DNA from 3 places in the Enterobacter sp. RHBSTW-00994 genome. Region 1 is predicted to be linked to each of the others. Evidence: predicted binding sites of a transcription regulator. Region 1 holds the regulator's gene; each other region holds the start of a gene.
What was found. The regulator PhoB, encoded in region 1, activates phosphate uptake and scavenging genes when phosphate is short. The targets are predictions, from matches to a motif close to CTGTCATAAAACTGNCNNAT.
Positions count from the first base shown of each region.

Region 2: a site for PhoB is predicted at 7,721-7,740, ahead of HV346_RS06820 (phosphoethanolamine transferase). Genes of this name have one in related genera too.
Region 3: a site for PhoB is predicted at 8,904-8,923, ahead of pstS (phosphate ABC transporter substrate-binding protein PstS). Genes of this name have one in related genera too.

Region 1 covers NZ_CP056199.1:1,011,147-1,021,962, reverse strand. Annotated here, with positions in the region: gene malZ (maltodextrin glucosidase) at 1-755, opposite strand, end outside; gene proY (proline-specific permease ProY) at 916-2,289, opposite strand; gene brnQ (branched-chain amino acid transporter carrier protein BrnQ) at 2,371-3,690, opposite strand; gene phoR (phosphate regulon sensor histidine kinase PhoR) at 4,100-5,395, opposite strand; gene phoB (phosphate response regulator transcription factor PhoB) at 5,417-6,106, opposite strand; gene sbcD (exonuclease subunit SbcD) at 6,289-7,494, shown strand; gene sbcC (exonuclease subunit SbcC) at 7,491-10,622, shown strand; gene mak (fructokinase) at 10,708-10,816, opposite strand, start outside.
Region 2 covers NZ_CP056199.1:1,438,243-1,449,058, forward strand. Annotated here, with positions in the region: gene ybiO (mechanosensitive channel protein) at 1-725, opposite strand, end outside; gene glnQ (glutamine ABC transporter ATP-binding protein GlnQ) at 861-1,583, opposite strand; gene glnP (glutamine ABC transporter permease GlnP) at 1,580-2,239, opposite strand; gene glnH (glutamine ABC transporter substrate-binding protein GlnH) at 2,326-3,069, opposite strand; gene dps (DNA starvation/stationary phase protection protein Dps) at 3,431-3,934, opposite strand; gene rhtA (threonine/homoserine exporter RhtA) at 4,236-5,123, opposite strand; gene ompX (outer membrane protein OmpX) at 5,478-5,996, shown strand; gene HV346_RS06820 (phosphoethanolamine transferase) at 6,131-7,714, opposite strand; gene mntS (manganase accumulation protein MntS) at 7,994-8,122, opposite strand; gene mntR (manganese-binding transcriptional regulator MntR) at 8,305-8,778, shown strand; gene HV346_RS06835 (anion transporter) at 8,775-9,875, shown strand; gene HV346_RS06840 (aldo/keto reductase) at 9,978-10,816, shown strand, end outside.
Region 3 covers NZ_CP056199.1:4,868,325-4,879,140, reverse strand. Annotated here, with positions in the region: gene yidZ (HTH-type transcriptional regulator YidZ) at 1-446, shown strand, start outside; gene HV346_RS23240 (phosphopantetheinyl transferase) at 589-1,335, shown strand; gene HV346_RS23235 (NADPH-dependent FMN reductase) at 1,371-1,937, shown strand; gene adeP (adenine permease AdeP) at 2,031-3,368, opposite strand; gene yieH (6-phosphogluconate phosphatase) at 3,535-4,200, shown strand; gene phoU (phosphate signaling complex protein PhoU) at 4,272-4,997, opposite strand; gene pstB (phosphate ABC transporter ATP-binding protein PstB) at 5,024-5,797, opposite strand; gene pstA (phosphate ABC transporter permease PstA) at 5,845-6,735, opposite strand; gene pstC (phosphate ABC transporter permease PstC) at 6,735-7,694, opposite strand; gene pstS (phosphate ABC transporter substrate-binding protein PstS) at 7,775-8,815, opposite strand; gene glmS (glutamine--fructose-6-phosphate transaminase (isomerizing)) at 9,138-10,816, opposite strand, start outside.

The sequences.
Region 1 (10,816 bases):
CTGTGGTTAAACACACCATCCAGAATCAGGCGCATCCCTTCGTTTTTGGTATTTTCACGCAGGCGCAGTAAGGCTTCATCGCCACCAAAATGCTCATCAACGTGGCGATAGTCTTCAGTATCGTATTTATGTACGCTCGGGGCTTTAAACACCGGGTTCAGGTACAACGCCGTCACGCCCAGCTTTTTCAGGTACGGAAGTTTTTCACTGATACCGTCGAGATCGCCACCGTAGAACGTCGATCCTCCCGCCTGGGCCGTCAGCGGCTCAGCCCATTCTTTCAGGATAATATCGTGGCCCGCCGCATGGTGGTAATAGACCTCATCCTGCTGCGCAGTACGCTTCTGGCTGCGGGCAAAACGGTCAGGGAAAATCTGGTAAAAGACCTGATCGTTAACCCACTGCGGGCCGTTGTCCGGGTAATCGACCGCAAACTGTTCCAGCCGTGCCGGAGGGAAACGGCTAAATCCTTGCGGGGTAAACCACAGCTGACGGTTATTCCACAGCAATTTGAAGCTGTAACGGCGGCGCGGTTGCCCGCTGCGTAAATCAATATTTGCCCGCCACGCGGTGATCCCCGGCTGCGGTTGGCTGCGCTGTTTGTGCATCTTCAGCGCAGTCTCTTCGTTATCTATTTCGGCGCGTAGCGTCACGCGTTCAGGCTGATTTTCTCCCGCCAGCCAGAGCGTAATCACAAGGTTGTCTTTGTTTTGCTTAACAAATGGGGCAACCGGAAGGTGCCAGGCATTTAACATCACGAATCCCCTTTGATGAAATTGACGTCACCTTGCCACAGGGTTGTTAAGGTTAGCTCATCATGAAGAGGTTTATTGGGGGAGGAGGACGGGGGAGGAGGCATCAATACACCCTGATGCCTCACTCTGCCCCTCTCCCGACGAGAGAGGGGACTCTGTTTTACTGTGCTTCAGCCAACTGGCGATCGCGGCGGCATTTAAACACCCACCCTGCCAGCAGCAACACAATCCACGCGAAACCGACATACAGTGAAATGCGGGTATCCGGATGATAGCCAATCAGGCCAATAATAAAGACCAGGAAAATCAAACCAACAACCGTTGTCGTAATGCCGCCAGGCACTTTAAATTTCAGCGCTTTCACCTCTTCAGGGGGCAGACGGCGACGGAAGGCAATTTGCGACAGCAGGATCATGATCCACACCCACACCGTTGCGAAAGTCGCCAGTGACGCAATCACCAGGAACACGTTCTCTGGCATGATGTAGTTCAGGTAGACCGAGAACAACAGCGCAATGGTCATCACCAGAACAGTGACCCACGGCGTACCGCGACGTGAGGTTTTAGCGAATACTTTCGGCGCGCTCCCCTGCTCGGCCATTCCGTGCAGCATACGACCGACACCAAATACGTCGCTGTTAATGGCAGAAAGTGACGCCGTCAGAACGACAAAGTTGAGAATACTGGCTGCAAACGCAATCCCCATATGCTGGAACGTCAACACGAATGGGCTACCGTTAGTGCCGACCTGGTTCCACGGGTAAATGGACATAATCACAAACAGCGTACCCACATAGAACACCAGAATACGCATTGGAACAGAGTTGATCGCGCGGGGAATCGATTTTTCAGGGTCTTTCGCTTCACCCGCAGTGATCCCGATAATTTCGATCCCACCGTAAGCAAACATCACCATTTGCAGCGACATCACCATGCCAAGCCAGCCGTTGCTGAAGAAGCCACCATTGGTCCACAAGTTATGGATCCCCGTTGGCTGACCACCGTTACCGATACCCCAGATGATGATGCCGAAGCCCGCCACGATCATGATAATAATGGTCGCGACTTTAAAGAATGAGAACCAGAACTCCAGCTCACCAAAAACCTTCACGCTCATCAGGTTGACGGCGCAAATGATCAACACCACGCTCAACACCCATATCCAGTGTGGTACTAAGGGGAACCAGACGCCCATATAGATACCAAAGGCCGTCACATCAGCGATTGCGACAATCAGAATTTCAAAACAGTAAGTCCAGCCTGTGATGTAACCTGCGAGCGGGCCTAAGTTTTCCTGTGCATAGCGGGAGAAAGAGCTGGCGGAAGGGTTATGAACCGACATCTCCCCCAGCGCACGCATAATAATATAGGCCGCAATACCGCCAATGATGTAGGCCAGCAGGACGCTCGGACCGGCCATTTTAATGGCATCTGCCGAGCCATAAAAAAGGCCAGTACCAATCGCTGAGCCTAACGCCATAAAGCGAATATGGCGGGTACTTAGCCCACGTTTGAGTTTGTTAGTGCTTTCCATTTAAATCTTGCCATTCAACTCGAAAAAAACAAAAAACCACGGGGCCTTAAGCCCCGTGGTTAAACATTTTGTTGCCGTTGATTAATGCGCGTTAGAGGTAACCTGACGCCCTGCAGCACGATCCCAGATAACAGCCAGAATCAGCGCAACAACGGTAGGCATCAGCCATGCCAGGCCTTGTTCAGACAATGGCAGACGTTGTGTCCAGGCAGGCAGCATGCCGCCAATCGCTGATGCTTTAATCCCGTCAAGGATACCAAAAAGCAGGCTGATAAACATAGCAGGCGCAATAATTCGGGATGAATTATTCCACCACGGACGCGTAAAGCTCAGTACAACCAGCACGATACACGGCGGATAAATGGCAGTCAGCACCGGAATGGAGATCTGGATCAAGTGGCTCAGCCCCAGGTTTGACACTGCCATCGAGAAGCCGCCAAGGATAAATACCAGCGTGCGGTAAGAGAGAGGCAGATACTGGGCAAAGAACTCAGCACACGCACAGGTCAGGCCAACCGCCGTCACCAGGCACGCGAGGAAAATCAGTACCGCTAACAGGAGGCTACCCGCGCCACCGAAGGTGTGCTGAACGTAAGCATGCAGGATAGCTGCGCCATTGGCATTCTGATCGACCAGCGTCGCGCTATCAGAACCCAGACGGAACAGCGCCAGATACAGCAGTGTCAGGCCAACACCCGCCATCAGACCAGCCCAGATGGTATAACGCGTCAGCAGGCGAGCTTCGGTCACCCCGCGGGAACGCGCAGCGTTAACAATAACGATACCAAAGACCATAGCGCCCAGCGTATCCATGGTCAGATAACCGTTCACAAAACCATTCGAGAAGGCTGCGTTTTTATAGGCATCCATCGCATCACTGATAGGGCCCGCTGGCCAGATAATGGCCGCGACTGCCAGCACGATCAGCGCAACAATTTTCATCGGTGCCAGGAAGTTGCCCACGGTATCCAGCAGTTTGCCAGGATAGAGGGAAACCAGAATCACAATCGCGAAATAGACCAGGCTGTAAATAAACAGCGGCATCGCCCCGTCACCCGTCAGCGGTGCAATCCCCACTTCAAAAGAGACGGTCGCAGTACGTGGCGCAGCAAACAGTGGTCCAACGGCCAGGTAGCACACGGTCGCCAGCAAAACACCCGCCACTTTACCGATTGGTGAGCTAAGGCTATCAACGCCGCCACCCACTTTTGCCAGGGCAATAATCGTTAGCACTGGTAAACCTACCGCGGTCACGAGGAAGCCAATCGCAGCCGTCCAGACGTGTTCACCCGCCTGCAAGCCAACCATTGGAGGGAAAATGATGTTGCCTGCGCCAACGAACAGCGCAAATGTCATAAAGCCCAGCGCGATAATGTCACGCGATTTTAAGTGATGGGTCATAGAACCTTACTGCCTGTGGATGTGGTGTTGAAAACGTTGAGATTTTCGCCATCCCTGACGGGACAATACAGCGGAAAATTTGCTCAATTTCAGCGGGATATGCTCCCGTCCTGGCGTGGCGAAGAATAGTTTTTCGATTTACCACGCAAATACAGTCGGTATGACAGTATATGGGGGGCAATTTAAACGCTTATAACGTTTAAAGGCAAGGAGGGATCGTAAAACCAGAATAATATGCCAACATGAGAAAACGAACTGGAACAATGCACCAACGATAAGAAAAACTCATGGCTAATAATGCGAACAAAAAACCATCAGCCGTATAAAATTCATTCGTGTTTCGCTTGACCGCAAAGCATACGGGCCAGCATAAGCTGACCCGTGGAAAGGAAGGATGACACACCTGCTGTCAGGCGCTCTTTTTGGCAATTAATCGTTCCGGAATGACGAAACTGAAGCGAGTCCCCTTCCCTAACGTGCTCTGAATATCAAGACGGCTTTCATGGTGATTGACCGCATGTTTTACAATCGCCAGCCCCAGGCCACTGCCCCCTGTCTGCCGGGAGCGTGCCTTGTCCACGCGGTAGAAGCGCTCGGTCAAACGTGGAAGGTGTTCCGGCGCAATCCCCGGACCGTTATCTTCAACGCTAAATTCAGCGCCTGTCGGGAGATGCTGCCAACGCACCACAATGTGCGTTCCCTCCGGCGTATGATTCACCGCGTTATAGACCAGGTTAGAGATGGCGCTCCGCAGTTCATCTTCACTGCCAAGCACTTTCAGCGTGTTATCAACCTCAAAGGTCAACTGGTGTTTTTTATGGCTTAAGGTCTGCGCTTCACGCTCCACCACACGCAACATCATCGGCACGTCGATCGTATCATTCAGCGCCAGCGAGGGCGCAGCTTCAATTTTTGACAAGGTCAGAAGCTGTTTTACCAGACCCTCCATCCGGTGCGTTTGCTCACGCATGGTGTGCAGCGCTTTCTCACGTGGCGCGCCCTCCAGCGTTTGCTCCTGCATCATTTCCAGATAGCCCTGAAGGACGGTCAGCGGTGTGCGTAATTCATGGCTTACGTTAGCAAAGAAGTTCCGTCTCGCCCCTTCCAGTTGGTGCATCTGGGTCACATCACGCGCCACCATCAGCCACTGCTGATCGCTGTAAGGCATCACGCGGATCTCTAGATGTCGGCCATTGTTCAGTTTCAGGTTGTGCGGGCGAGTAAAGTCACGCTTTTTCAGGTAAAGCGTGAACTCCGGGTAACGTAGAAGGTTCAGGATGTTCTGGCCATTATCATCCGGCCAGCGCAGGCCTAACAGCTGTTGCGCCAGGCCATTACACCAAAAGATCGTCCCTTCTTCGGTGGTAAGAATCACGGCATCCGGTAGCGACTCAGCGCCGCTACGAAAGCGTTTAATCAGGCTTCCCAGTTCCCGGCGGCGCTTTTTATTGCGCATTTGCATCTGGTGCAAACCATAAAGCAGAGGTTCCCAGCTTCCGCTTCCCGGCGGGGGAGTCATACTCCTGTCTACCCACAACCACCACGAAAGACGCAGTAAATTCCAGAAATGCCAGATCAACAGTCCAGTCACTGCCGCCAGCAAAAACCACGGCAGATGGCCCACAATAGCCCCCAAAATGAAGGCCGGAATACAACATAAGATCAGTTCAAAAACGAGCCTTTTCCATGACAGACGTTCCAGCACGCGTCACACTCCTGTCATTGTTCAGAAACGGGTCGAAAAACGATAACCCGTGCCGCGGACCGTCTGCACCATGCGATCGTGGCCGCTATGCTCCAGCGCTTTACGCAGGCGGCGTATATGCACATCGACCGTCCGGTCTTCGACATACACGTTAGTTCCCCAGACGTTATTCAGCAACTGCTCACGGCTGTATACTCGCTCTGGATGCGTCATAAAGAAGTGCAATAATTTGAATTCAGTCGGTCCCATATCAAGGGGATTTTCACCTGTCATGACACGGTGCGAAGTAGGATCCAGGCTTAAGCCCTGCATCTCAATCACCTCTTCCACTGCCATAGGTGAAATGCGGCGCATTACCGCTTTGATGCGTGCCACCAGTTCTTTAGGCGAAAACGGTTTAGTGATGTAATCATCCGCCCCCGTTTCAAGACCACGAACGCGATCTTCCTCTTCACCACGCGCCGTCAGCATCACAACCGGGATATCACGCGTCATCGCTTCACGTTTGATGTGTTTGATGAACTGCAGACCAGAGCCGCCAGGCAACATCCAGTCAAGCAGAATTAAATCGGGCCAGGGTTCATTCAGCTGATTCACCGCGCTGTCATAATCTTCAGCTTCAACCGGCTGAAAGCCATTTTGTTCGAGCACGAAGCACACCATTTCACGAATAGGTGCTTCATCTTCTACGACCAGAATACGTCTCGCCATACTTTGCCCTGTCTTATGTAAGTTACAAGTTTGTAATGCGGCGTCATTATGCGTCAGATTTATGACAGATTTATGAAAAACATGACCACTACAAATGGCAAACTGTTGTTTTATTACAGCGGTTATTTTCCTGCTCCTGAAAGTTTATAATCGCCCATTCCTTTTTTCGCCATGGATCTGTTATGCGCATACTTCACACCTCGGACTGGCATCTGGGTCAAAACTTTTACAGCAAAAGCCGCGCCGCTGAACATGAAGCGTTCCTGAACTGGCTGCTGGACACAGCCCAGTCACATGAGGTGGATGCGATCATCGTGGCGGGCGATATTTTCGATACAGGTTCCCCACCCAGTTATGCGCGAGAACTTTACAACCGTTTTGTGGTGCATCTCCAGCGAACAGGCTGCCATCTGGTGATAGTCGCTGGTAATCATGACTCGGTCGCCACACTCAACGAGTCGCGAGATATCCTCGCATTTCTGAACACGACCGTCGTCGCAAACGCCGGACACGCTCCGCAGATCCTGAAAAAACGCGACGGTACGCCAGGTGCGGTGCTGTGCCCGATTCCTTTTTTACGCCCGCGCGACATCGTACAAAGCCAGGCCGGGTTTTCCGGCAGCGAAAAGCAGCAGCATTTATTACAGGCCATCACTGACTACTATCACCAGCAATACATTGAGGCTTGCGCACTGCGCGGCGAACAGGCTATTCCCGTGATTGCAACCGGGCATCTGACCACCGTCGGAGCCAGCAAAAGTGATGCTGTACGTGATATTTATATCGGAACACTCGACGCCTTCCCGGCGCAAAACTTTCCCCCTGCCGATTATATTGCCCTTGGGCACATTCACCGGGCGCAGATGATTGGCGGCAGCGAACACATTCGCTACTGCGGCTCTCCCATTTCGCTCAGTTTCGATGAAACAGGCAAAGCAAAGTCCGTACACCTGGTGAGCTTTTCCGACGGCAAACTCAGCGCTGTTGAGACGCTGGACGTGCCTGTGACTCAGCCGCTGGCCGTGCTGAAAGGCGATCTGGCGGCCATCACCGCTCAACTGGAACAGTGGCGTGGCGTGGCGCAGCATCCTGCCGTCTGGCTCGATATTGAAATCACTACCGATGACTACCTGCATGATATGCAGCGTAAGATTCAGGCGCTGACGGAAGACCTGCCGGTAGAGGTTTTGCTGGTGCGTCGCAGCCGCGAACAGCGCGAGAAAATACTGCAAAGTGCACAACGTGAAACGCTCAGTGAACTCCGGGTTGAAGAGGTGTTTGAACGACGTTTATCTCAGGAAGAGATCGACGACGCAAAACGAGCGCGGCTCAACGAACTGTTCACCCATACCCTGCATGCGCTTAATGACGAGGATGAAAACGCATGAAAATTCTCAGCCTGCGTCTCAAAAACCTCAACTCCCTGAAAGGTGAGTGGAAAATCGACTTTACCGCCGAACCATTCGCCAGCAACGGACTGTTTGCCATTACTGGCGCAACAGGAGCGGGGAAAACGACCCTTCTCGATGCCATCTGCCTGGCGCTGTACCACGAAACACCTCGTCTGAATACCGTGTCACAATCGCAAAACGACCTGATGACACGTGATACTGCTGAATGTCTGGCGGAAGTCGAGTTTGAAGTGAAAGGTGTGGCTTATCGCGCATTCTGGAGCCAGAACCGCGCGCGGAATCAACCAGACGGAAACTTACAAGCGCCCCGCGTCGAGCTGGCACAGTGTGAAGATGGTAAAATCCTCGCCGATAAAGTGAAAGATAAACTGGATTTGACCGCCTCGCTGACCGGGCTGGATTATGGTCGTTTCACCCGATCAATGTTGCTCTCTCAGGGCCAGTTCGCAGCCTTCCTCAACGCCAAACCAAAAGAGCGCGCCGAATTACTGGAAGAGTTAACCGGCACAGAGATCTACGGCCAGATTTCCGCAATGGTATTTGAGAAACACAAAGCAGCGCGCAGTGAGCTTGAATTGCGTGAAGCGCAGGCCGCGGGTGTGGTGCTGCTAAGCGAGGAGCAACAGCAGCAGTTGCTGGACAGTTTGCAGGTACTTACAGACGAAGAGAAAACCCTGCTGGCGCAGCAGCAAAGCCAACAGAAAGCGTTTCAATGGCTTACACGTAACGACGAGCTTTTACGCGAACAACAGCGGGCGGTGGCAATGCAGCAACAGGCGCAACAGGCCCTCGCCGATGCCGCACCCGATCTGGAAAAACGACAACTGGCGCAACCTGCTGCGCAATTACGTCCCCTTTGGGCGCATCAGCAAGAACAAGCCACGCGCCTTGCTCAGACAAAACAGCAAATTACCGAAGTAAATGCTCGCTTACAGTCCACTGTGGCACGGCGGGCGCGTATTCGTCACGGCGCGCTGCGCGCGCGCGAACAAGGGCTGGCTGAGCAAAACGTACTCACTCAGTGGCTCGCAGAGCATGACCGTTTCCGGTTGTGGGGACAGGAAATTGCTGGCTGGCGGGCACATTTTTCCCAGCATAATCGCGATAAAAACCAGCTAACGACAATCACCAGTCGTCTCGCGGAGTTGCGTCGGAAGCTCGCTGAGTTACCGGAAAACACTCTCACGTTGTCAGCCGATGACGTTGCGGCCGCTATGGAGCAGCAAACGCAGTCCCGCGCCGCGCGCCAGCGACTGACTACGCTTCATGCCCGCTATCAGCCACTGCAAAAACGCCTTGCCCACAACAGCGAAAGTGTACAAAAAGCACAGACGGAACAGACAAAACTTAACGAAACCCTGGCGCAACGCCGACAACAATTCAAAGAAAAAAACCAGCATTACCAGGATCTTAAAACGTTATGTCAGCACGAAGAGACAATTAAAGATCTTGAAAGCCACCGGGCGCGGCTAGAGGCCGGGAAACCCTGCCCACTCTGCGGTTCAACCGAACATCCGGCAGTGGCGCAATACCAGGCACTGGCGCTTTCCGAAAACCAGCGCCGCCGTGATGCGATGGAGAAAGAGGTTGCAGCCCTGAAAGAAGAAGGGTTGCTGATACTCGGGCAGGTAAATGCCCTGACCAGCCAGATCCAGCGTGAAACGGAAGAGCTACAGACGCTTTCTCAGGAAGAGCAAGCGCTCACTAAGGAGTGGTTAGAGGCGTGCGCTAGCCTGAATATTACACTGAATATTCAGGATGATATCGCCTCCTGGATAGATGAGCAGGAGCACTTTGAACGCCAGCTTTATCTGCTGAGCCAGCGTCTGGGGCTGCAAAACCAGCTCAACGAACAGGAAGCGCAGAAACGTCAGTGCCAGCAACAGATTGAGGCAACCCGCCTTACGCTGGAAACGGCTCTGCATCCCCTTTCACTGAGCGCACCCGCCGAAGGCACAGAAACGTCCTGGCTGGCAGAACGTGAGAACGAATTTGCGTGCTGGCAGGAAAAACTAACTCAGCAAAACGCAATACAAGCGCGTATCGACGCCCTGACGCCGCTGCTTGATACGCTTCCTGAGAGGGATAGCGCTGAAGCAGAATCCGATATCCCGGAGAACTGGCGCGAGATCCACAATACGTGCGTATCCTTGCAAAGCCAGCTAACAACGCTGCAACAGCAGGAAAATCTGGAAAGCGAACGCCTTCAACACGCTCAGGCACAGTTTTCGGCGGCGCTTACGGCAAGCGTATTTGCCAATCAGGAGGCTTTCCTGGCAGCACTGCTTGATGACGATATCCTGCGCCGTCTGGAACAGCTAAAACAAACCCTGGATAACCAACTCCAGCAAGCCACCGCACTTTCCAGTCAGGCGAATCAGCAGCTGCATGAGCATCAGCAGCATCGCCCTGATGCGCTGGAATCTGACACCGTCACGCTACAAGCGCAGTTACAACACATCGCACTCACCCTGCGCGAAAATACTACCCGCCAGGGTGAAATTCGCCAGCAACTGAAACAGGACAGTGATAACCGCCAGCATCAGCAAACGTTACGGCAACAGATTGAAGAGGCCGCTCACCTTGCCGACGACTGGGGCTATCTGAATTCGCTGATTGGCTCCAGCACAGGCGATCGCTTCCGTAAGTTCGCCCAGGGCCTGACCCTGGATAACCTGGTGTGGCTTGCTAACCAGCAGCTCAACCGCCTGCACGGGCGCTACCTGCTGCAACGTAAAGCCAGCGATGCACTGGAGCTGGAAGTGGTTGATACCTGGCAGGCAGATGCAGTTCGCGATACGCGCACGCTTTCAGGTGGGGAAAGCTTCCTCGTGAGCCTTGCCCTGGCTCTGGCACTCTCCGATTTGGTCAGCCACAAAACGCGGATCGATTCGCTGTTCCTTGACGAAGGATTCGGCACGCTGGATAGCGAAACGCTGGACACCGCGCTGGATGCGCTGGATGCCTTAAACGCCACCGGGAAAACCATCGGCGTTATCAGCCATGTGGAGGCGATGAAAGAGCGCATTCCGGTGCAGATCAAAGTGAAAAAAATCAACGGACTAGGTTACAGCAAGCTGGATAAAGCGTTTTCGGTGGAGTGATGGTGGGGTAGATCTGTTCGGTCTGCAGCCCTCCCCCTGGCCCTCTCCCTTTGGGAGAGGGCATAAAAATGTTGCCGTTTTGCTTTTATTCCGGCCACAACCACGCCGCGCCGCGCACGCCGCTGGAATCTCCGTGGACCGCTTTGCGGATAGGCGTTTCACATTCTCCACCGAACACCCACTGTTTCACCAGA
Region 2 (10,816 bases), 430 kb from region 1:
AACCGCAGCAGCGCTTTGAAAAACTCAATCAGGGCAAAAGCATTCAGGAACAGCGCCTGCTGAAAGGCGATGGTTTTACTGCCCGCGTTAAGGCTGTCGCTGGCGATCTGCCCGACAAACAGAGTGAGTGCCAGCAGCAGTAAATCAATGATGAATGCCCCGGCAATCATGAGCGGTAAATGAAACCAGCTACTTCTCTCGCGATTTTTCTTGCGTCCCCACAGGCCCATTTTGCGATAAAGCGGCCATGCACACAGGCGTGCTAACCAGTAAAAGGCAAATACGATCGCGGCGAGCATCAAAAAATGGCTTACCGCAGTCATAAAGGTTTGCGAGTTAAAGGGCTTGTGGGGAGAGCCAATCAGGTTGCGGTAGAGTTGGGCGAATCGGGAGGAGAGGGCATCACCATAGTGACGGCTGACATCGGTAACATTCTCCAGAACCGTTTTTTGTTCTTGTACGAGAGGCGGCGTAATAACAGGAACGGGTTCCTGTGGCGGTGTGGCTGCGACTTTACGCAACTGTCCAATTAACTCCTGACGGGAGGTATCATTTTCCAGAACGTCTGCCAGCGCGCTATAGGCGGCTTTTTTTTGCTCAACATTTGGTTCCGGAGCCGGTGTGGTTTGCTGCGTAGCTGCAGTTCCGCTGGTGACGCCGGGGATCGTAACGGCGAGCGTAGAGGAGCAAAACAGGCTCAGTAACAGCAACAGGATCCACGGCACGGCGTCCTCCGGTAAAAATGTTGAGCAAAATGATAAGTATAGAGCTCAGGACGCGAAGGGAGATTTTTGGGAACAATCTGGCAAAAAAAACCGGGTAGCGCTCAACGCTGACCCGGCTTTGTTTTTGCGAATTTCTCAGGAGACGTGCTGCAGGAACTCCTGCAAACGCTGGCTCGGCGGATTGGCGATCAGTGCCTGAGGGTCGCCATCTTCAGCGATGCGGCCTTTATCAATGAAAATCAGGCGAGAAGCCACTTTCTCAGCAAAGCCGATTTCGTGGGTGACGATGACCATTGTCATCCCTTCTTCCGCCAGATCCTGCATGACTTTCAGCACCTCGTGGCGCAACTCGGGATCGAGTGCTGAGGTTGGTTCATCAAACAGCATCATTTTAGGTTTGACTGCGAGCGCACGGGCGATTGCCACACGTTGCTGTTGACCACCTGAAAGCTCTGAAGGGTAGTGATGCGCACGTTCTGCCAGACCGACTTTTGCCAGCAGATCTTTCGCCAGTGCTTCCGCCGCTGCTTTACTTGCGCCACGTACGCGCAGTGGCCCAAACATCACGTTTTCCAGCGCCGTGAGGTGCGGGAACAGATAAAACTGCTGGAACACCATGCCAGCTTCCTGACGAATCAGACGGTCATCAACTTTCGGGTCGTTCACTTTCAGGCCATCGACAATCAGATCGCCACTGGTGATCTCTTCCAGCTTGTTGATGCAGCGCAGCAGGGTAGATTTACCGGATCCGGATGGCCCGATAATAACCACGACTTCACCTTGCTTAATGTCTAAATCGATATTGTGCAGCACCTGGGTTGGTCCAAAGTGCTTGGAAACGTTTTTAAATTCAATCACAGGATTTTCATCCTTCTTTCAAGACGACGCAGAATAAAGCTCAGAACCAGAGTGATAATCAGGTAGACAACGGCTACCGCACTCCAGATTTCCAGTGCACGGAAGTTGCCTGCAATGATCTCCTGGCCCTGACGGGTCAGCTCAGCAACACCGATAACGATAAACAGCGACGTATCTTTAATACTGATGATCCATTGGTTACCCAGCGGCGGCAGCATACGGCGCAGCGCCAACGGCAGAATAACGTGGCGAATAGTTTCGCGGCGGGAAAGACCCAATGCCAGGCCTGCCTCACTGAAACCTTTATGAATCGACAACACTGCACCACGCGTGATTTCCGCAATGTATGCACCCGAGTTGATCATAATAGTGACAACAGCTGCACTGAACGGATCGATGCGCAGGTCGTTAAAGGCCATAGGCAGGGCAAAGTAAATGAACATAACCTGGACGACAATCGGCGTTCCGCGGATCACTTCAATGAAGACCAGTGCGATGTGGTTTGCAATCCAGCCACCGTAGGTGCGAGCGAAACCAGCCACGAGGCCGATAATCAACCCGCCAACCAGACCGAGGACCGAAATCCACAGGGTCATTTTGGCGCCTTCAAGCAAGATAGGAATGGCAGGCCAGATGGCGCTCCAGTCAAACTGCATGATAATTTCCTGTTACTGTTACCGTGGTTCAAAAATAGCAGGGGCGAAAGGTCGCCCCTGAGTGTTCTTCTTTTTTTTAAGAATAGTTATTTAGGTTCTGTACCGAACCATTTTTTGTAAATTTCGTTGTACGTGCCATTCTCTTTCAGGGTTTTCAGCGCGCCGTTCACTTTGGTACGCAGGTCGTCGCTGCCTTTCGGGAAAGCGATTCCGTACTGCTGGGCTTCCAGAGACTCACCCACCGCTTTGAACTTGCCGTTGCCTGCTGTTTTGATGAAGTACAGGATGTTTGGCGTATCGTGCAGAACCGCGTCAGCACGGTTAGTGCCGAGTTCCATATAGGCATTATCGATGTTCGGGAACTGACGTAGGTCTTTGGTTTTGATATTTGCTTTTGCGTAATCAACGGAACCCGTACCGCTCTTCACAGCAACCACTTTACCATCGAGATCTTTAACGCTTTTCACGTCGTTGTTGTCAGCTTTCACCATCACCAGCAGGCCGCTTTTGTAGTAGCCGTCAGAGAAGTCGATCGCTTTTTTACGTTCGTCGGTAATGGTGATACCCGCGAGTGCCAGGTCAACGTTTTTGGTTTGCAGTGCCGGAATGATGCCGCTGAAGTCCATTGGCTTCAGGGTGTAGTCCAGTTTGAGTTCTTTTGCGATAGCCGCCCACAGATCCACGTCAAAACCAACGTACTTGTCGCCCTGCTTGAATTCAAACGGAACGAACGCAGTGTCAGTTGCCACAACAAGTTTGTCGGCAGCCTGAGAAGACACCGCAAAAGCCAGGGTAAGTGCAGCCAGTGAAACTTTTAATACAGACTTCATAGCATTTCCTTTTATATCCACGGGGCGATCCCCTGCGAGAACGATTGGTATCATGAAAAAATCGTGCCAACTTTACAACCTGTTGTTTTGCAAAGGGGATGGTGTCACATATTGCACAATAAATGTGGCAAAGATGCTGAATTGCACCAATGTGAAGCACCATTTTGGTGCATTGCATTTAGGGCAGGTAGCAGGGGGCTATTTAGCGCATATTCTGGCGAAAAAACAATCTTCCGTTAACGGTTGTGTGAGGTGATTATTACATTTCATTCACTTTTGCAGCGAGGGGGAGAAAAACATGCACCATAAATGTGCAAAACCCCCGCCAGAGGGCGAGGGTTTGATAGTAAATTCGTATGGATTACTCAATGTTAGATTCGATAAACCACAGGAATTTGTCCAGGTCGCGAGAAGCTGCTGTAAAGATATCAGCCGTGTCTTCATCCTTCGCTTCACTCACCGCCTTGCGAACGTCGTTAGCGACGATGGCATAGCGATCCGCCAGCTCTTTCAGGTGATCCTGTACGGTATGGATATCCAGCGGGTAGCTTTTCAGCGGGGTTTTGCTATTGATCACCTGCGTTGTACCGAGCGCAACGCCCCCGAGTTGTACCGCACGTTCTGCCATGGTATCGAGGTGGTCGGTGAGCGCGGTACGGAAGCCATCCAGCATTTCATGTACAGCGATAAAGTTTGCACCACGCATGTTCCAGTGGGCCTGTTTGGTGATCAGTGACAGGTCAATGAACTGGACAACCTGGCGATTCAGCAACTCGATCGTCGCTTTTTTATCGCTATCTGATACATCGTTACGGGTATAAAGCAGATTAGACGCTTTCGTTTTTACCAATTTAGCGGTACTCATAATCTCATATCCTCTTGATGTTAGTGTCCCAGGTAATTAACGAAAATGAGTATAGCACCAGACTTGAGGTATGTGGTTTTGGTGCTGCCTATCAGTTTAATAGTAAGAAGTGAGTTGAAGTGTTTATTTAAATAAAAACAATAAGTTAGTTAATTTTTATTAACGTGTGGAACATTTTGTTTATGCTGCGTGAACGTACGGTTTTTATTTTAAAATAATAACAGAAGTGTTAGTAAATAATACGTGATCTCATTATGGCCTCTATTCTGCATGGCAAATTTGCCATGCAGAATCATGCGCATCAATTTATATCTATTTTTTCAACTTTACTTTCGCGCCGCAGAGTGAGCGTCGACCCCATCGATGCGGCGATAATCGAACAGAGTGCCAGCGTCTGAGTGAATGTCAGGGTTTCACCCAGAAAGACCATACCTGAGATAGCCGCCAGTGCAGGTTCCATGCTCATTAGCGTACCAAAAATACGTGTGGGCAGGCGGGTCAGGGCAATCATCTCCAGAGAATAGGGAAGTGCTGTTGACAGAATGGCGACAGCTATTCCGATCGGCATGACTGACCATTGCCAGATAGATGCAGTAGCCTGCGCCATTCCGAGTGGCACAAAAATAATGGCAGCAATTAATGAACCCAGCGCCACTGTTGCCGGGCCGTGTTCTTCTCCGGCTCGCTGACCTGAGAGGATATAGATGGCCCAGCACGCCCCAGCACCCAACGCGAGTGCAGCGCCGGTCAGGTCAATTTGCGAGACATCCTGACCCAGTGGCAGCAGGAACCATAATCCCAGAACGGCCAGAACCACCCAGATAAAGTCCACCGGACGACGAGACGAAAAAAGAGCAACGGCCAACGGGCCGGTGAATTCAAGCGCAACGGCGATCCCAAGCGGTATGGTCTGTATAGAGAGGTAGAACATATAGTTCATCGCTCCCAATGACAGCCCGTAGAAAAGCAGAGGCAAACGCTGCTCTTTCTTAAAGCGGAGCCGCCACGGTTTAAAGATGACCACGAGTATCAGTGTACCAAGGGCAATACGCAGCGCTGTGACGCCCGGAGCTCCAACAAGCGGAAAGAGTGATTTCGCAAGCGATGCGCCGCTCTGGATGGACAACATGGCGATGAGTATTACAGCGATCGGCAACCAGACCGATGCTTTGCGGGGTAACCCTGGCATCCTTTCTCCTGTCAATTTATGTCAAATGAAGTAAAAGCCGCAGTGTAATAGAAATATGCTGCAACGGTTGAGACTACGTTGAAAAAAAAACGTGTGAAATCCGTAAAATGGTTAAGCGTTGATGGATTTATCAGCTGTCAGATTAGGAATAATCTGGATGAATGTAGCGACAAGGGCGCGCAGTATTAGCGTTTTGAAGTGGGAATTCTATGTTATTTGAAGGAGATAGCTTCTTCTGGAAATGTTCTGTTACAGGAAAGGCTCCTTTAGACATTACGAATCACAAAGAGTTTCACAAGAATTTTTGATATATTTAAAACTTACGGATTTACTTGAAGCACATTTGAGGTGGTTATGAAAAAAATTGCATGTCTTTCAGCACTGGCCGCTGTTCTGGCTGTTTCCGCAGGTACTGCTGTAGCTGCTACTTCTACCGTTACCGGTGGTTACGCTCAGAGCGATATGCAGGGCGTGATGAACAAAGCTAACGGTTTCAACCTGAAATACCGCTACGAGCAGGACAACAGCCCGCTGGGTGTGATCGGTTCCTTTACCTACACTGAAAAAGACCGTTTCGACGACAGCGCTTACAATAAAAGCCAGTACTACGGTATCACCGCAGGTCCAGCTTACCGTCTGAACGACTGGGCAAGCATCTACGGTGTTGTTGGTGTGGGTTACGGTAAATTCCAGCAGACTGAAAACGAATCTGCTAACCGCACTGCAAGCACCAGCGACTACGGCTTCTCCTACGGCGCAGGCCTGCAGTTCAACCCAATTGAAAACGTTGCTTTGGACTTCTCCTATGAGCAGAGCCGTATCCGCAACGTTGACGTTGGCACCTGGATCGCGGGTGTAGGTTACCGCTTCTAATCACTCCGGTGAGCCAGTAAAAAATCCGCCCAATGTGGCGGATTTTTTTATGTCTGTAAAAGTAAAATGGCAACCCGAAGGTTGCCGTTTTATAGTATTTGTCCCCTCGCAGGAGAAGGGACAGGCTGCACAAATCAGCGACTTTTTATATCGAAGATATCCGTGCCCAGGTGGTTATAGTCAACTTTCTGTAACTTAAAATTGGTAACGTAAACTGGCGGGGCTTTTTGCCCGGAGATAAAACGATAATCGTTAGGGATTTGCGTGGCGGAAATCCCCGTCCACTGTGAGAAGAAGCTCAAAAAATCGTTCGCAGAGCGACGTGCTTTAACAATACGATGGGCTTTATCATCACTGGAGAGCACCATAAAGGGAACCTGGAAGTTCTGCTGGAATTTGTCATCGTGCGCCAGGTATTGAACCTCTTTTCCGCGTTCCTTAAATGCCAGCCCGTGGTCAGAAAAATAGACCATCGAGAAACTGTCACCGGTATTACGCAACTGGTCATACAGCTTACTTAGCAGATCGTCCGTCTGCGTCATGCTGTAGAGGTAGCATGACGTCTCCTTCGATTGAACGAATTCGTTGTATTTCCCCTGAGTACGATCGCAAGCCTGTGGATGTGAGCCCATTAAATGCAGAACGATCAGTTGTGGCTGCGTGTGCTGCGTGGCAAAAACCTGGGCTGTCATTTTCAGCAGAGCTTCGTCTTTGGTGTTTTTATCGGCTTCAAAATCACCATTCTTCAGGAACTGAACCTCATCAGCACGTTTTGCAATGCTGGCGATAGCGGTATCATATTCGCCAATTTGGCCTTGGTTCGAGAACCACCACGTCTGGAAACCTGCACGGTTTGCCAGCGTGACAAAGTTATCCTGATATTGCGGTTTATTATCAACTACCCGGTTTAACGTTAATCCCAGCGATTTTTGCGTGGAACCACTGGCCGCAATGTAATCGGTAAACAGGTAACCATTCACCGAGCTGGCAAAGGGTGTGTTATCCCAGTGGCCACCAAATGCACCCAGCGCATCACGGCGAGCGCTTTCACCAATGACCACCACGTATGTGTGATACTTCGGTTTAACGGCCAGTACGTTCCAGGTGTCCTTCATTTGCGACAGTTCTGCCATTCGCGACTGTTCATCGAGAACTTCCTGGTTATTGACCACGACATCTTTTACAAAGCGGAACACTGGATAGCCGGTATCCTTGAACTTAAATACGCCACCCCAGGCAAGATTTTGAACCGGCGTGACAAAAAAGGTTGCCACGCTAAACACCAGGCACAGGCTCTCAACTTTTCCCCATGCTTTTTTCTCTTCCGGTTTACGACGAACGGCGATGACGCCGAGTGCAAAAATGAAAAGACCTACTACGTAGCTGTACCACGGGAAGATGGTCAGAATTTCCGTCGACTCTTCCATGTTGGTGGAATGCAGCGCCAGCAGGGTATTAAAGTTTGGCGAGCCATAGGCCTGGCCAAAAGGAAAATAAAGTGCCGCGATCAGCGAACAGATCCCTACCACTATCTTCTGCACTCGGGGTGTGCCACGCCACAGCAAATGGAGTACGCACGTAAAGGCGACGGCGTACAGCAGGCTAAAGGGATAACCAAGTGCAAAGTTAATCAGCAGTGATTGCAGAAAATAGAATCCCGTCCACGGGCTTAAGGCCCGGCTGCGGGTAACAAGTGTTTCTTTCAGGGTTAAATTCATAGGTCACTATCATAAAAACGCCATGTGCTAACCCTGGCGTCGAGGGTCAAAACCTGCCTGACAGTGCGTGGAGAGGGAATGAGGGTCCGCTTCAGCGAGCCGCAAATTGTGCAGGGCTGCAAGAAGATAGTGCGAGCGATAAATAAGATCAACAGTTGCTAAGCAGATGTTTTGCGAAGGGGATTACAAATCCGTAAAAAAGATCGGGAAATTTGAGGTAAACGCGCAGTTTGCACGAGAATTGTGACGAAAAAATGAAGCGGCGTACCGCGACGCCGCTTAGTGGGATGGTTTATCGTTCTGCTGTGGTTTGTTGCCAAACATATCGCACAGCATATTCAACAGCATTAAGCGTACTTTAAAGGGAGAGTGAGTAAACACGTTCATGCACCTCTTGAATTCGTTCATATGACCTCCTGATTTTTGATCCCTTCGATCCGTGAAGGATGACTGCATTACATACAGATATAGCACAGGCTATATTGTATAGCTACGGCTATTTCGTTAATTTTTTGTGCTTGTTCCGCGATGGTTTACAATGGCGCTCTCGTTATACGGCGCTGGAAGCGTCACCCCATTGAGGAAGCACAATGAACCGTCGCGCAGGTAAGCCAACAAATAAAAAAACGACGCAACTGGTTAATGTTGAAGAGCATGTCGAAGGATTTCGTCAGGTCAGGGAAGCACACCGTCGTGAACTGATTGATGACTACGTTGAGCTGATTTCCGACTTGATTCGTGAAGTCGGGGAAGCACGGCAGGTTGATATGGCAGCACGTTTGGGTGTTTCGCAGCCAACAGTCGCTAAGATGTTAAAGCGTCTGGCTTCTGTTGGTCTAATCGAGATGATCCCCTGGAGAGGTGTATTTTTAACGCCAGAGGGTGAGAAGCTGGCGCACGCGAGTCGTGAGCGTCATCAGATAGTCGAAAACTTTTTACTGGTGTTGGGCGTAAGCCAGGAGATTGCGCGTCGGGATGCGGAAGGGATGGAACATCATGTGAGCGAAGAGACGCTGGTGAAGTTCCGTGAATTTACCCTTAAGTATGGGCCTTCTGTTGAATGAGTATCCCAGGACTGCGGGCACTTGCCCGCGATCGTTTTTTCCATCTTTTATTACTCATTGGTGCAGGATTAAGTTTCTTTGTTCCGTTTGCACCTGACACCTGGCCTGCTGCTATCGACTGGCGGACGATAATTACCCTCAGCGGGTTAATGATGCTGACCAAAGGTGTGGAGCTCAGTGGCTATTTTGATGTACTGGGACGTAAAACTGTCCGCCGTTTTGCCACTGAGCGCAAGCTGGCGTTGTTCATGGTATTGTCAGCCGCACTGCTGTCGACATTCCTGACCAACGATGTGGCGCTGTTCATTGTTGTCCCGCTCACTCTCACGCTACGTAAGCTTTGTGCCATTCCGGTCACGCGGCTGATCATCTTTGAAGCTCTGGCCGTGAACGCCGGGTCACTCTTAACGCCCATTGGAAATCCGCAGAATATTTTGCTCTGGGGCCGCTCTGGCCTATCGTTCGCCGCATTTACCTGGCAGATGATGCCGCTGGCACTGGCGGTCATGGCCTCACTGCTGCTGGTCTGCTGGTTTGCGTTTCCGGCTAAAAAACTGCAGTACCATAGCAGTAATACAGCCCCACAGTGGCAGCCGCGTCTGGTGTGGAGTTGTCTGGCACTGTATATCGTTTTCCTCACGGCACTGGAGATGAAACAAGAGCTGGCGGGCGTTCTACTGGTTGCGTGTGGGTTTTTGTTCCTCGCAAGTCGCGTCCTGGTCAGCGTCGACTGGACGCTGTTGCTGGTGTTTATGGCGATGTTTATCGATGTGCATCTGCTGATTCAGTTGCCTGCATTACAAAACGCCCTGCATAGTGTTACGGGCCTGTCGCAAACCGGTCTGTGGTTGACGGCAATGGGCTTGTCGCAGTTTATCAGCAATGTTCCCGCAACCATTTTACTGCTTAATTATGTGCCTGCTTCGACCTTGCTGGCCTGGGCGGTTAACGTCGGCGGATTTGGCCTTCTGCCGGGTTCGCTGGCAAATCTGATTGCCCTGCGTATGGCCAACGATCGTCGCATCTGGTGGCGTTTTCATCTGTGGTCGCTGCCCATGCTGGTCTGGGCCGCGTTGATTGGCTTCCTGCTACTTTAGAGAAATGGGCAAGAAATAGACAGAAACGCCACATTCGCAATGAGGGGCGGGAAGGTATAACTCTTCCTGTACCCATCGAACGAACATTGCGAGGAGCGTTGTATGCGTTATCAAAAACTGGGCAATACCGGTCTGTTTGTTTCTGAGTTGTGCCTTGGCACGATGACTTTTGGTGGTGAAGGCGGCATGTGGGGAAAAATAGGCCAGTTGCAGCAGCGTGAGGCTGACCAACTGGTGGGCCGTGCGCTGGATGCTGGCATTAACTTTATCGATACCGCAAACGTCTACTCGGAGGGCCGCTCTGAGGAGATCACGGGTCAGGCGCTGAAAAATCTCCATATCCCGCGTGAAAATGTTGTGGTTGCGACCAAAGTATTTGGTGAAACAGGGACGGCTGGGGTGAACTCACGCGGCAGTTCGCGTTTCCACATCATGAACAGCGTCAAAGAGAGCTTGCGTCGTTTACAGCTCGATCATATCGATCTCTACCAGTTACATGGTTTTGACCCAGCCACTCCCATCGAGGAGACGCTGTACGCTCTGGATAATCTGGTCCAGCAGGGTCATGTGCGTTATATCGGTGTGTCGAACTGGGCAGCCTGGCAAATCATGAAGGCGCTGGGGATTGCCGAGCGCCTGGGTCTGTCCCGTTTTGCGTCGCTGCAAGCCTATTACACCATTGCCGGGCGTGATCTGGAGCGCGAACTGGTTCCGATGATGCAAAGTGAAGGCGTTGGGTTGATGGTCTGGAGCCCGTTAGCTGGAGGGCTGTTGAGCGGTAAATATGGCCGTGATGGTCAGAGTGAAGCCGGCGGGCGTCGTCTGGAGTTTGATTTCCCGCCTGTGGAGAAAGATCGTGCATTCGATGCGGTTGATGTGATGCGTATGATTGCTGACCGTAAAGGTGTGTCGGTGGCGCAAATCGCGCTCGCATGGCTGCT
Region 3 (10,816 bases), 1.0 Mb from region 1:
AAATCCTGTTTAGCGATCGTCCTTGTGTTTATCTGCGTGAAGATCATCCCGCACTACAGGAAGAGTGGAATCTGGACACGTTTCTGCGCTACCCACATATCAGCATATTTTGGGAGCGTAGCGACACCTGGGCGCTGGATGAAGTGCTGAAAGAGATGGGTCGCGAACGCAATATTGCTATGAGCCTACCAGGGTTTGAGCAGTCGATGTTTATGGCCGCGCAGCCTGGCCACAACTACCTGGCAACCGCACCCTATTACTGCCACCATTATAATGAGCTCCACCAGCGTAAGCTGATTACCCGCCCCATCCCCATTGATGAAGAGATAGCCCAAAAGCTCACCGTTCCCTTCACGTTAATCTGGCATAAACGTAACAGCCATAACCCAAAAATTCTCTGGCTCAGAGAGACGATAAAGGCGCTATACGGTACGCCATTGGGCTAAAGCGCCCATTTTTATCTAAGAAAATGTAAAGTTTAGCTCCTGGGCTTCTCATCCTTCCATTTACTGATTAAAACAGTAGCAAAGTTAAGCGATAATGATGTAACCGTTTACCCCCACTACGACCATTATCATGGAGAGAAAAATGGCAACGCACTTTGCTAGAGGGATACTGACTGAAGGACACCTCGAGCCGGTCAGGGTTTCACCGGCCTGTCATGATGAAGCCCGCAAACTGCCTGAATATCGCCGGACGCGATTTTTAGCCTCCAGAGCACTCCTCGCTGAGCTGTTGTTTATGCTGTATGGCACGAGCGAGCTGCCGGACATGATCACCCAACCAGAAGGCCGACCGGTCTTTGCTGACCCTGAGCTCCCTCATTTTTCAATCGCCTACACGGGCAATATTGTTGGCGTAGCCCTGACGACGGAAGGCGACTGCGGACTGGATATGGAACTCCAGCGCGCAACGCGCGGTTTCCATGGTTCCACCGCCCATGACGCGTACCCTCTGTCCAGCAACGAAAAACTGTGGGTACGTAATCAAAACGATCCCAACGAAGCACGGGCACAACTCATTACATTGCGCCAAAGCATCCGCAAACTCTCAGGCTGTGCCGCTGATGATGCGAGTCTGCTCCAGTTACTGCCCGGTTCAGGCCGTTTACGCGCCTCACAAGCGGCTCTGGTTGAAGCACTCAGCGACGCTGAAGATGTCCTGATCTGGTCAATTGCCGTTACCCCCGCCATTGAGCGTCTGAAGATTTGGGAATTCGACAGCCATCGTGGATGGCATAGCCTTCCTGATGTCCCGGCGCGCGCCAATGAGCCTGCCGCACGTTTAATGAGACTCACCAGTTTACCAGCAGAAAAAGCACTTACCCTTAACTGACCCGTCCAGGGCCATCATGATGAAAAGGAGTAATCATGTCTGATACGTTGAAAGTTGTTACGTTACTGGGAAGCCTGCGCAAAGGTTCGTTTAATGGGATGGTTGCCCGCACGCTGCCGAGCCTCGCACCGGCAGGAATGGATATCTCAGCACTGCCTTCTATTGGTGAGATCCCGCTGTACGATGCCGATGTTCAGCAGGAAGAGGGTTTCCCGCAGAGCGTAGAAGCTCTGGCAGAGCAAATTCGTCAGGCCGATGGCGTGGTCATTGTGACGCCGGAGTATAACTACTCCGTTCCTGGTGGCCTGAAGAATGCCATCGACTGGCTATCCCGTTTACCGGAACAACCTTTGTCAGGTAAACCGGTTCTGATTCAAACCAGCTCCATGGGGGCGATTGGCGGTGCACGCTGCCAATATCACCTGCGCCAGATTCTGGTGTTCCTGGATGCAATGGTGATGAACAAGCCGGAATTTATGGGTGGCATGATTCAGAATAAAGTCGACCCGCAAACGGGTGAAGTGGTGGATCAGAGCACACGTGACCATCTCTCTGGCCAGCTGACTGCATTTGGGGATTACATTAAGCGGGTGAAAGCGTAATTTTGCCTTCACCCTAACCCTCTCCCGCCGGGAGAGGGAACTGCGTTCATCGGTCAGGTAAGCGAAGCACCACCTGACACCATCTTCTGCATCTTAGTGTGCATCAATAAACACAATCTTCAGCACAAACAGCAGAGCAACGATAATGACGCATGGGCTGAGGTCACGGAAACGGCCCGTACCGATCTTCATTACGCAGTAAGAGATAAAGCCCAGTGCGATACCTTCGGTGATGGAGAAACTAAACGGCATCATCACGGCAGTAATAAACGCCGGAACGGCTTCGGTTAAGTCATCCCACTTCACACGTGACAGGCTGGACGTCATCAGCACACCCACATAAATCAGCGCACCTGCCGCCGCATACGGTGGAACCATCCCAGCCAGTGGAGAGAGGAAAATCACCAGCAGGAACAGAATACCGACGACGACCGCGGTCAGGCCGGTACGGCCCCCGACAGAAACGCCAGAAGAGGATTCAATGTAAGCGGTAACAGAAGATGTACCGATAAAGGAACCGGCAACAGAAGAGATACTGTCCACAAACAGCGCCTGCTTCATGCGCGGGAACTTGCCTTTTTCGTCTGCCAGACCTGCTTTATCCGTCACGCCGATCAGCGTACCAGAGGAGTCAAACAGGTTTACCAGCATGAAGGAGAAGATCACCCCAGCCAGCCCAAGGTTCAGCGAACCGGCAAGATCAACGTGACCAATCACGGTTGAGACACTCGGTGGCGCAGAGACAATACCGTTATAGTGAACATCACCCATCATCCAGCCCAGCAACGTGGTGACAACAATAGACACCAGCACAGCCGCATGAATGTTGCGGGATGCCAGGATCGCAATGATAAAGAAGCCCAACACGCCCAGCAGAACGCTATGAGAGGTCAGATGACCGATGCTAACCAGCGTTTCTGGGTTCGCAACAATAACACCGGCGTTTTTCAGACCCATCATACCGATGAACAGGCCAATACCACTGGTGATCCCCACACGCAGGCTCACCGGAATATTGGCAATCATCCAGTAGCGAACACGGAAAATGGTCAGCAACAACAGGCCAATAGCGCCCCAGAAAATAGCGCCCATCCCCACTTGCCACGGCAGGCCCATCGCCTGAACCACAACAAACGCGAAGAATGCATTCAGACCCATCGCAGGTGCAAGCGCGACTGGCAGGTTCGCAAAGATACCCATCAGAATACTGCCCAGTGCCGCAATCAGACAGGTGGTGACGAAGACGGCGCTGGTATCCATGCCAGCAACGCCCAGAATTTGCGGGTTAACAAAAACGATATACACCATCGTCAGGAAGGTGGTGAAACCGGCGATCACTTCGGTGCGTGCCGTTGTGCCGTGCTCGCGCAGTTTGAACACGCGCTCAAGCAAACCCTGACCAGATGTCTGGGTAGTGTGTTGTTGACTCATCATCAATTTCCGAACAAGGAGGGAAAATTCGTCGCTATCCTATACCAAAATGCGACAATAGGGGCGGTTGCGAGATACTTTTTTTCATTGATTTTTCTTATACGGCAACGATTGCGTCTCGCAAAACCGCAGTACGTAAACGATAAACTTGTGAAAAGGGAAAGGCATGTCCGGAATTGAGGCGGTATTTTTCGACTGCGACGGTACGCTTGTCGACAGTGAGGTCATTTGTTCCCGCGCGTATGTTGCCATGTTCCAGGAATTTGGCATCGCACTCGATCTCGAAGAGGTGTTCAAACGCTTTAAAGGCGTGAAGCTATACGAGATCATCGACATTATTAATGATGAACACGGCGTCAGCCTCGCAAAAACAGAGCTGGAACCTGTGTACCGCGCCGAGGTCGCACGCCTTTTCGATTCCGAACTGGAGGTCATTGCGGGAGCCAATGCGCTTCTGGATTCGATGACCGTCCCCATGTGCGTGGTCTCCAACGGACCGGTCAGCAAAATGCAGCACTCACTGGGCAAGCTGGAGATGTTGCATCACTTCCCGGAGAAATTGTTCAGCGGTTACGATATTCAGCGCTGGAAACCCGATCCGGCATTAATGTTCCATGCGGCAAAAGCCATGAATGTGAACGTCGAGAACTGCATTCTGGTAGATGATTCTTCAGCTGGCGCGCAGTCGGGCATCGATGCGGGGATGGAGGTGTTCTATTTTTGCGCCGATCCGCATAACAAACCGATCGTTCATCCCAAAGTGACGACCTTTACCGAGCTGGCTCAGTTGCCTGAGTTGTGGAAGGCTCGCGGGTGGAATATTACGCGTTGAAAAAACAAAGCCGGATAGCGCGATGGCTATCCGGCCTACAGGTTTGTCAGGCGAATCACCCGCCGCAACGATTACTCTTTCGGGTCTTTACCCGCCAGCAGCTTATCCAGCTCATCGCCGCCAACATGACGGAAATCCTGTCCCTTCACGAAGTAGAAAATGTACTCGCAGATGTTCTGGCAACGGTCGCCAATACGCTCGATAGAGCGAGCGCAGAACAGCGCGGTCAGTACACTTGGAATGGTTCGTGAATCTTCCATCATGTAAGTCATCAGCTGACGCACAATACCTTCATATTCCTGGTCGACTTTCTTGTCTTCACGGTAAATACGAACCGCTTCATCCAGATCCATACGCGCAAAAGCGTCCAGCACGTCATGCAGCATCTGCACAGTGTGGCGACCCAGCGACTCCAGACTCACCAGCAGCGGCTGGTGCTGTTGAGAGAACTTCTCCAGCGCAGTGCGACAGATTTTATCTGCAACATCACCAATACGTTCCAGTTCAGCAATCGTTTTGATGATCGCCATCACCAGACGCAGGTCGCTCGCCGTCGGCTGACGTTTCGCGATAATGCGCACGCAGGCTTCATCGATCGCGACTTCCATCATGTTGACGTTTTTGTCGCCTTCAATGACGCGCTTCGCCAGTTCGCTATCCTGGTTGTGCATCGCGGTAATCGCATCAGACAGCTGCTGCTCGACCATGCCACCCATGGTCATCACCTGGGTGCGGATGCTTTCCAGCTCTGCGTTAAACTGGCCGGAAATGTGTTTATTAAGATTGAGGTTGTCCATGGTTTCTCCACATGCACTAAGGCAAATCAACCGTAGCGGCCAGTAATATAATCTTCAGTTTGTTTCTTCGCGGGCTTGGTGAACAGGTCGTCCGTATTGCTGAACTCAATCAACTCACCCAGATACATAAACGCCGTGTGATCGGAACAACGCGCAGCCTGCTGCATGTTGTGGGTCACGATAACCACGGTGTAATCCTGCTTCAGTTCGGTGATCAGCTCTTCAATACGACCGGTTGAGATCGGATCCAGCGCTGAACACGGCTCATCCAGCAGCAACACTTCCGGGCGAATCGCGATACCGCGCGCAATGCACAGACGCTGCTGCTGACCCCCGGACAGAGAGTACCCACTCTGATGCAACTTATCTTTAGTTTCGTTCCATAATGCGGCTTTGGTCAAAGCCCACTGCACACGCTCGTCCATATCGGCACGAGAGAGTTTCTCGAACAGGCGAACACCAAAGGCGATGTTGTCATAAATCGACATCGGGAATGGCGTCGGCTTCTGGAATACCATGCCCACTTTCGCACGCAGCAGGGCAATATCCTGGGTATTGGTCAGGATGTTGTCGCCATCAAGGATAATTTCACCTTCTGCACGCTGCTCTGGATAGAGCGAATACATCTTATTAAAGGTACGCAGCAACGTGGATTTTCCACAGCCAGACGGACCGATAAATGCCGTGACCTGGTTCTTTGCGATATCCAGGTTGATATTCTTCAGGGCATGGAATTTACCGTAGTAGAAGTTCAAATCACGAACCTGAATTTTACCCGGGGCAGTATCAACCATACTCATTGACTCATTTCCTCATTCGACGCCGCGATGTGCCGCGCCGTAAAAAATTAACCGTGTTTCTTCTTCGCGAAAATCACGCGCGCCAGAATGTTCAACAACAGTACGCAAAGGGTAATAATCAACACCCCGGCCCAGGCCAGTTGTTGCCACTCTGCGAATGGACTCATCGCAAATTTAAATATGGTTACCGGCAGGTTAGCAATCGGCTGCATCATATCCGTGCTCCAGAACTGGTTGGAGAGCGACGTAAACAGCAGCGGAGCCGTTTCACCCGCAATACGCGCAACCGCGAGCAGAATACCGGTCATGATCCCGGAGATTGATGCTTTCAGCGTAATGGCGGAGATCATTTTCCATTTCGGCGTACCCAGAGCATAAGCCGCTTCACGAAGACTATCAGGCACGAGTTTCAGCATGTTTTCGGTGGTACGAATCACAATCGGGATCTGCAGTAGTGCCAGCGCAATCACGCCTGCCCAGCCGGAGAAATGCTCCATCTGAGCCACGACAATGGTGTAAACAAACAGGCCGACCACAATTGATGGCGCAGAGAGCAAGATATCGTTAATAAAGCGAATCACTTCTGCAAGCCAGGATTTACGGCCATACTCCGCCAGGTAAATGCCCGCCATAATGCCAAGCGGCGTACCAAATACCGTGGCCCACAGGATCAACAGACCACTACCGGCAAGGGCGTTCGCCAGACCACCTCCCGCCGTGTTAGGTGGAGGCGTCATCTCGGTGAACAGCGCCAGGGACATCCCATCGATACCACGTACAACCGTTGAGAACAGGATCCACACTAACCAGAACAAACCAAATGCCATGGTTCCCATGGAAAGCGTCAGCGCGATACGGTTTTTAAAGCGGCGCTTAGCCTGCATTTTACGGCGAGATTCCGCCAGCTCTGCGGTGCTTTGCATTTCGAGAGTCGCCATTAGCGTGCCCCCTCATTTTTCGCCAGACGCATAACCATAACTTTCGAAATGGCCAGCACGATAAAGGTGATCACAAACAGAATCAGACCCAATTCCATCAGAGCAGCAACATGAAGCCCTGATTCTGCTTCAGCAAATTCATTCGCCAGTGCAGACGTAATACTGTTACCTGGCATGAACAACGATGCGCTGTCGAGCTGGTAGGTATTACCAATGATAAAGGTCACCGCCATGGTTTCACCCAGCGCACGGCCTAAGCCCAACATAACGCCACCGATGACACCATTTTTGGTGAACGGAAGGACAATACGCCAGATCACTTCCCAGGTGGTACAGCCGATGCCGTAGGCCGACTCTTTCATCATCACCGGAGTTTGTTCGAAAACATCGCGCATAACGGCCGCAATGTACGGAATAATCATAATGGCGAGGATCACACCGGCTGCCAGAATACCGATACCAAACGCCGGACCAGAGAACAACGAGCCGACAATCGGAACTGCTGACAACACATTGCCGACAGGCTCCTGGAAATAGGTCGCAAACAGCGGGGCGAAGATAAACAGGCCCCACATGCCGTAAACGATACTTGGAATAGCGGCCAGCAATTCAATGGCGATACCCAAAGGACGCTTCAGCCAGTTTGGCGCAAGCTCCGTCAGGAACAACGCGATACCAAAACTCACCGGTACGGCGATCAGCAAGGCGATGAACGAGGTCACCAGCGTGCCGTAAATCGGCACAAGTGCACCATAAATATCGTTTGGTGCATCCCACTCTTTGGTCCACAGGAAGGAGAAACCAAATTTCTGGATGCTCGGCCAGGAGGAGAAAATCAGAGACACGATAATGCCGCCCAGCAGCAATAGCACAATCAGCGCAGCCAGTCTTACCAGCGCGCTGAAAATCATGTCACCTTTTTTACCCGGAGGGTTAAATGCAGGCTTGGTTGCAGCCATAAATCACTCTTCTGTTAGACGTTTCACGAATATTGGCGGGTTAGCTCACGCCACCCGCCATCTTCGTCAAAAATATCTTGTTAGTACAGCGCTTTACCGCTGCTGTCTTTCACGTTGGTTTTCCATGCAGCACGAATCTGCTCAACCACGCTATCAGGCAGGCTTGCGTAATCCAGGTCATTAGCCTGTTTTCCGCCATTTTTGTATGCCCAGTCGAAGAACTTCAGCACTTCAGTACCCTGCTCTGGTTTCTTCTGATCTTTGTGAACCAGGATGAAGGTCGTGGACGTAATTGGCCACGCACCTTCGCCTTTCTGGTTAGTCAGATCCTGAGCGAAGGATTTGCTCCAGTCAGCGCCTTTGGCTGCATTCGCAAAGTTCTCTTCGGTTGGGCTTACCGCTTTACCGTCAGCAGACAACAGCTTGGTGTAAGCCAGGTTGTTTTGCTTAGCGTAAGCGTATTCTACGTAACCGATAGAGCCAGGCAGGCGCTGTACAAACGCGGCGATACCGTCGTTACCTTTACCGCCCAGACCAGTCGGCCAGTTAACGGTAGAGCCAGAACCAATTTTAGATTTCCACTCTTCGTTCACTTTCGCCAGGTAGCTGGTGAAAACGAAAGATGTGCCGGAACCGTCTGCACGACGAACGACAGCGATGTTCTGCGCTGGCAGTTTCAGGCCTGGGTTGAGTTTAGCAATCGCTTCGTCATCCCATTTTTTGATTTTGCCGAGGTAGATATCACCCAGCGTTTTGCCATCCAGCACCAGCTCACCAGACTTCACGCCTGGCAGGTTGATCGCCAGAACCACACCCCCAATAACGGTTGGGAACTGGAACAGGCCTTCCTGAGCCAGTTTCTCATCAGACAGTGGAGCATCTGACGCACCGAAATCGACCGTGTTAGCGGTAATTTGTTTAACACCACCGGAGGAGCCAATACCCTGATAGTTCACCTTGTTACCGGTTTCTTTCTGGTAGGTATCTGCCCATTTGGCATACACCGGCGCAGGGAAGGTTGCACCAGCGCCAGTCAGGCTTGCTTCTGCGAATACAGAGAAAGCGCTCAGAGATAAGGTCGCGGCGACAACAGTTGCGACAGTGGTACGCATAACTTTCATAATGTCTCCTGCAAGGATTTCGTAAATCATTGTTTAAGTGGCTACGATGAGCAAAATAGGACAAACAGGTGACAGATAAATGTACGAAATATGACAGTTTTATGACATTGAAAATCCCACTTAGGATTCTCCAAAATAAGCATTAATAATCATCACGTTAACCACAAACATGACAGTACGTTTTCAGAAATATTTTCTTTCCGTGACACTAAAAAAAGTAGCTGAATATGACAGATTGTCATAAATAAAAGCGAGGAAGAGTTGATTAAAAACAAGCCGGAGTGGGTAAAAAAGCCCCACCCGAAGGTGGAGCCTGTCGTGATTATTCTACTGTTACTGATTTCGCCAGGTTACGTGGCTGGTCAACGTCTGTGCCCTTGATCAGCGCGACGTGATAAGCCAGTAACTGCAATGGAACGGTGTAGAAGATTGGTGCAATCACCTCTTCCACATGCGGCATCTCAATGATGTGCATATTGTCGTTACTGACAAAACCGGCATCCTGATCGGCGAAGACATACAGCTGGCCGCCACGGGCACGAACTTCTTCGATGTTGGACTTCAGTTTTTCCAGCAGTTCGTTGTTCGGTGCAACAACGATGACCGGCATATCCGCATCAATCAGCGCCAGAGGGCCGTGTTTCAGCTCGCCTGCCGCATAAGCTTCAGCGTGAATATACGAGATCTCTTTCAGCTTCAGCGCGCCTTCCAGCGCGATAGGATACTGATCGCCACGCCCCAGGAACAATGCGTGGTGTTTGTCAGAGAAATCTTCAGCCAGTGCTTCAATACGTTTATCCTGCGACAACATCTGCTCAATACGGCTCGGCAGCGCCTGAAGACCGTGAACAATGTCATGCTCAATGGACGCGTCCAGCCCTTTCAGGCGCGACAATTTCGCCACCAGCATCAGCAGAACGGTTAACTGAGTGGTAAACGCTTTAGTCGATGCCACACCAATTTCAGTGCCTGCATTGGTCATCAGCGCCAGATCGGATTCACGCACCAGAGAGGAGCTCGGTACGTTACAAATCGCCAGCGAACCGAGATAACCCAGCTCTTTGGACAGACGCAATGCCGCCAGGGTATCCGCTGTTTCACCAGACTGGGAAAGGGTGATCATCAGGCTGTTACGACGCACAGCTGATTTGCGATAGCGGAATTCAGAGGCGATTTCGACATCGCACGGCACATCCGCCAGCGCTTCAAACCAGTAACGGGAAACCATGCCCGAGTTGTAAGACGTACCACAGGCCACAATCTGAATATGCTCAACTTTCGAGAGCAGTTCGTTGGCATTTGCCCCCAACTCACTCAGATCAATCTGACCATGGCTGATACGTCCACTCAGGGTGTTTTTGATCGCGTTAGGTTGTTCGTAAATCTCTTTCTGCATGTAGTGACGGTAAGCGCCTTTGTCGCCCGCGTCATATTGCAGATTCGATTCGATCTCCTGGCGTTTTACCGGAGAACCTGACTTATCAAAGATCTCCACTGAGCGACGCGTTACTTCCGCCATATCACCCTCTTCCAGGAAGATAAAGCGGCGAGTAACGGGCAGCAGAGCCAGCTGGTCGGAGGCAATAAAGTTTTCCCCCACCCCCATACCGATAACCATTGGGCTACCTGAACGGGCCGCCAAAAGAGTGCTCGGATCGCGGGAATCCATGATCACCGTACCGTATGCACCACGCAGCTGTGGGATAGCACGTAGTACCGCATCACGCAGCGTACCGCCCTGCTCCAGCTCCCAGTGAACCAGGTGAGCAATTACTTCGGTGTCGGTTTCGGAAACAAAGGTATAGCCGCGTGCTTTCAGTTCTTCGCGCAGCGGTTCGTGGTTTTCGATAATGCCGTTATGTACGACCACGATGTGTTCAGACACATGCGGGTGCGCATTACCTTCGGATGGTTCGCCATGCGTAGCCCAGCGGGTGTGAGCAATACCTGTGCCACCATGCAGCGGATGTTCTTCTGCTGCTTGTGCCAGTATTTGTACTT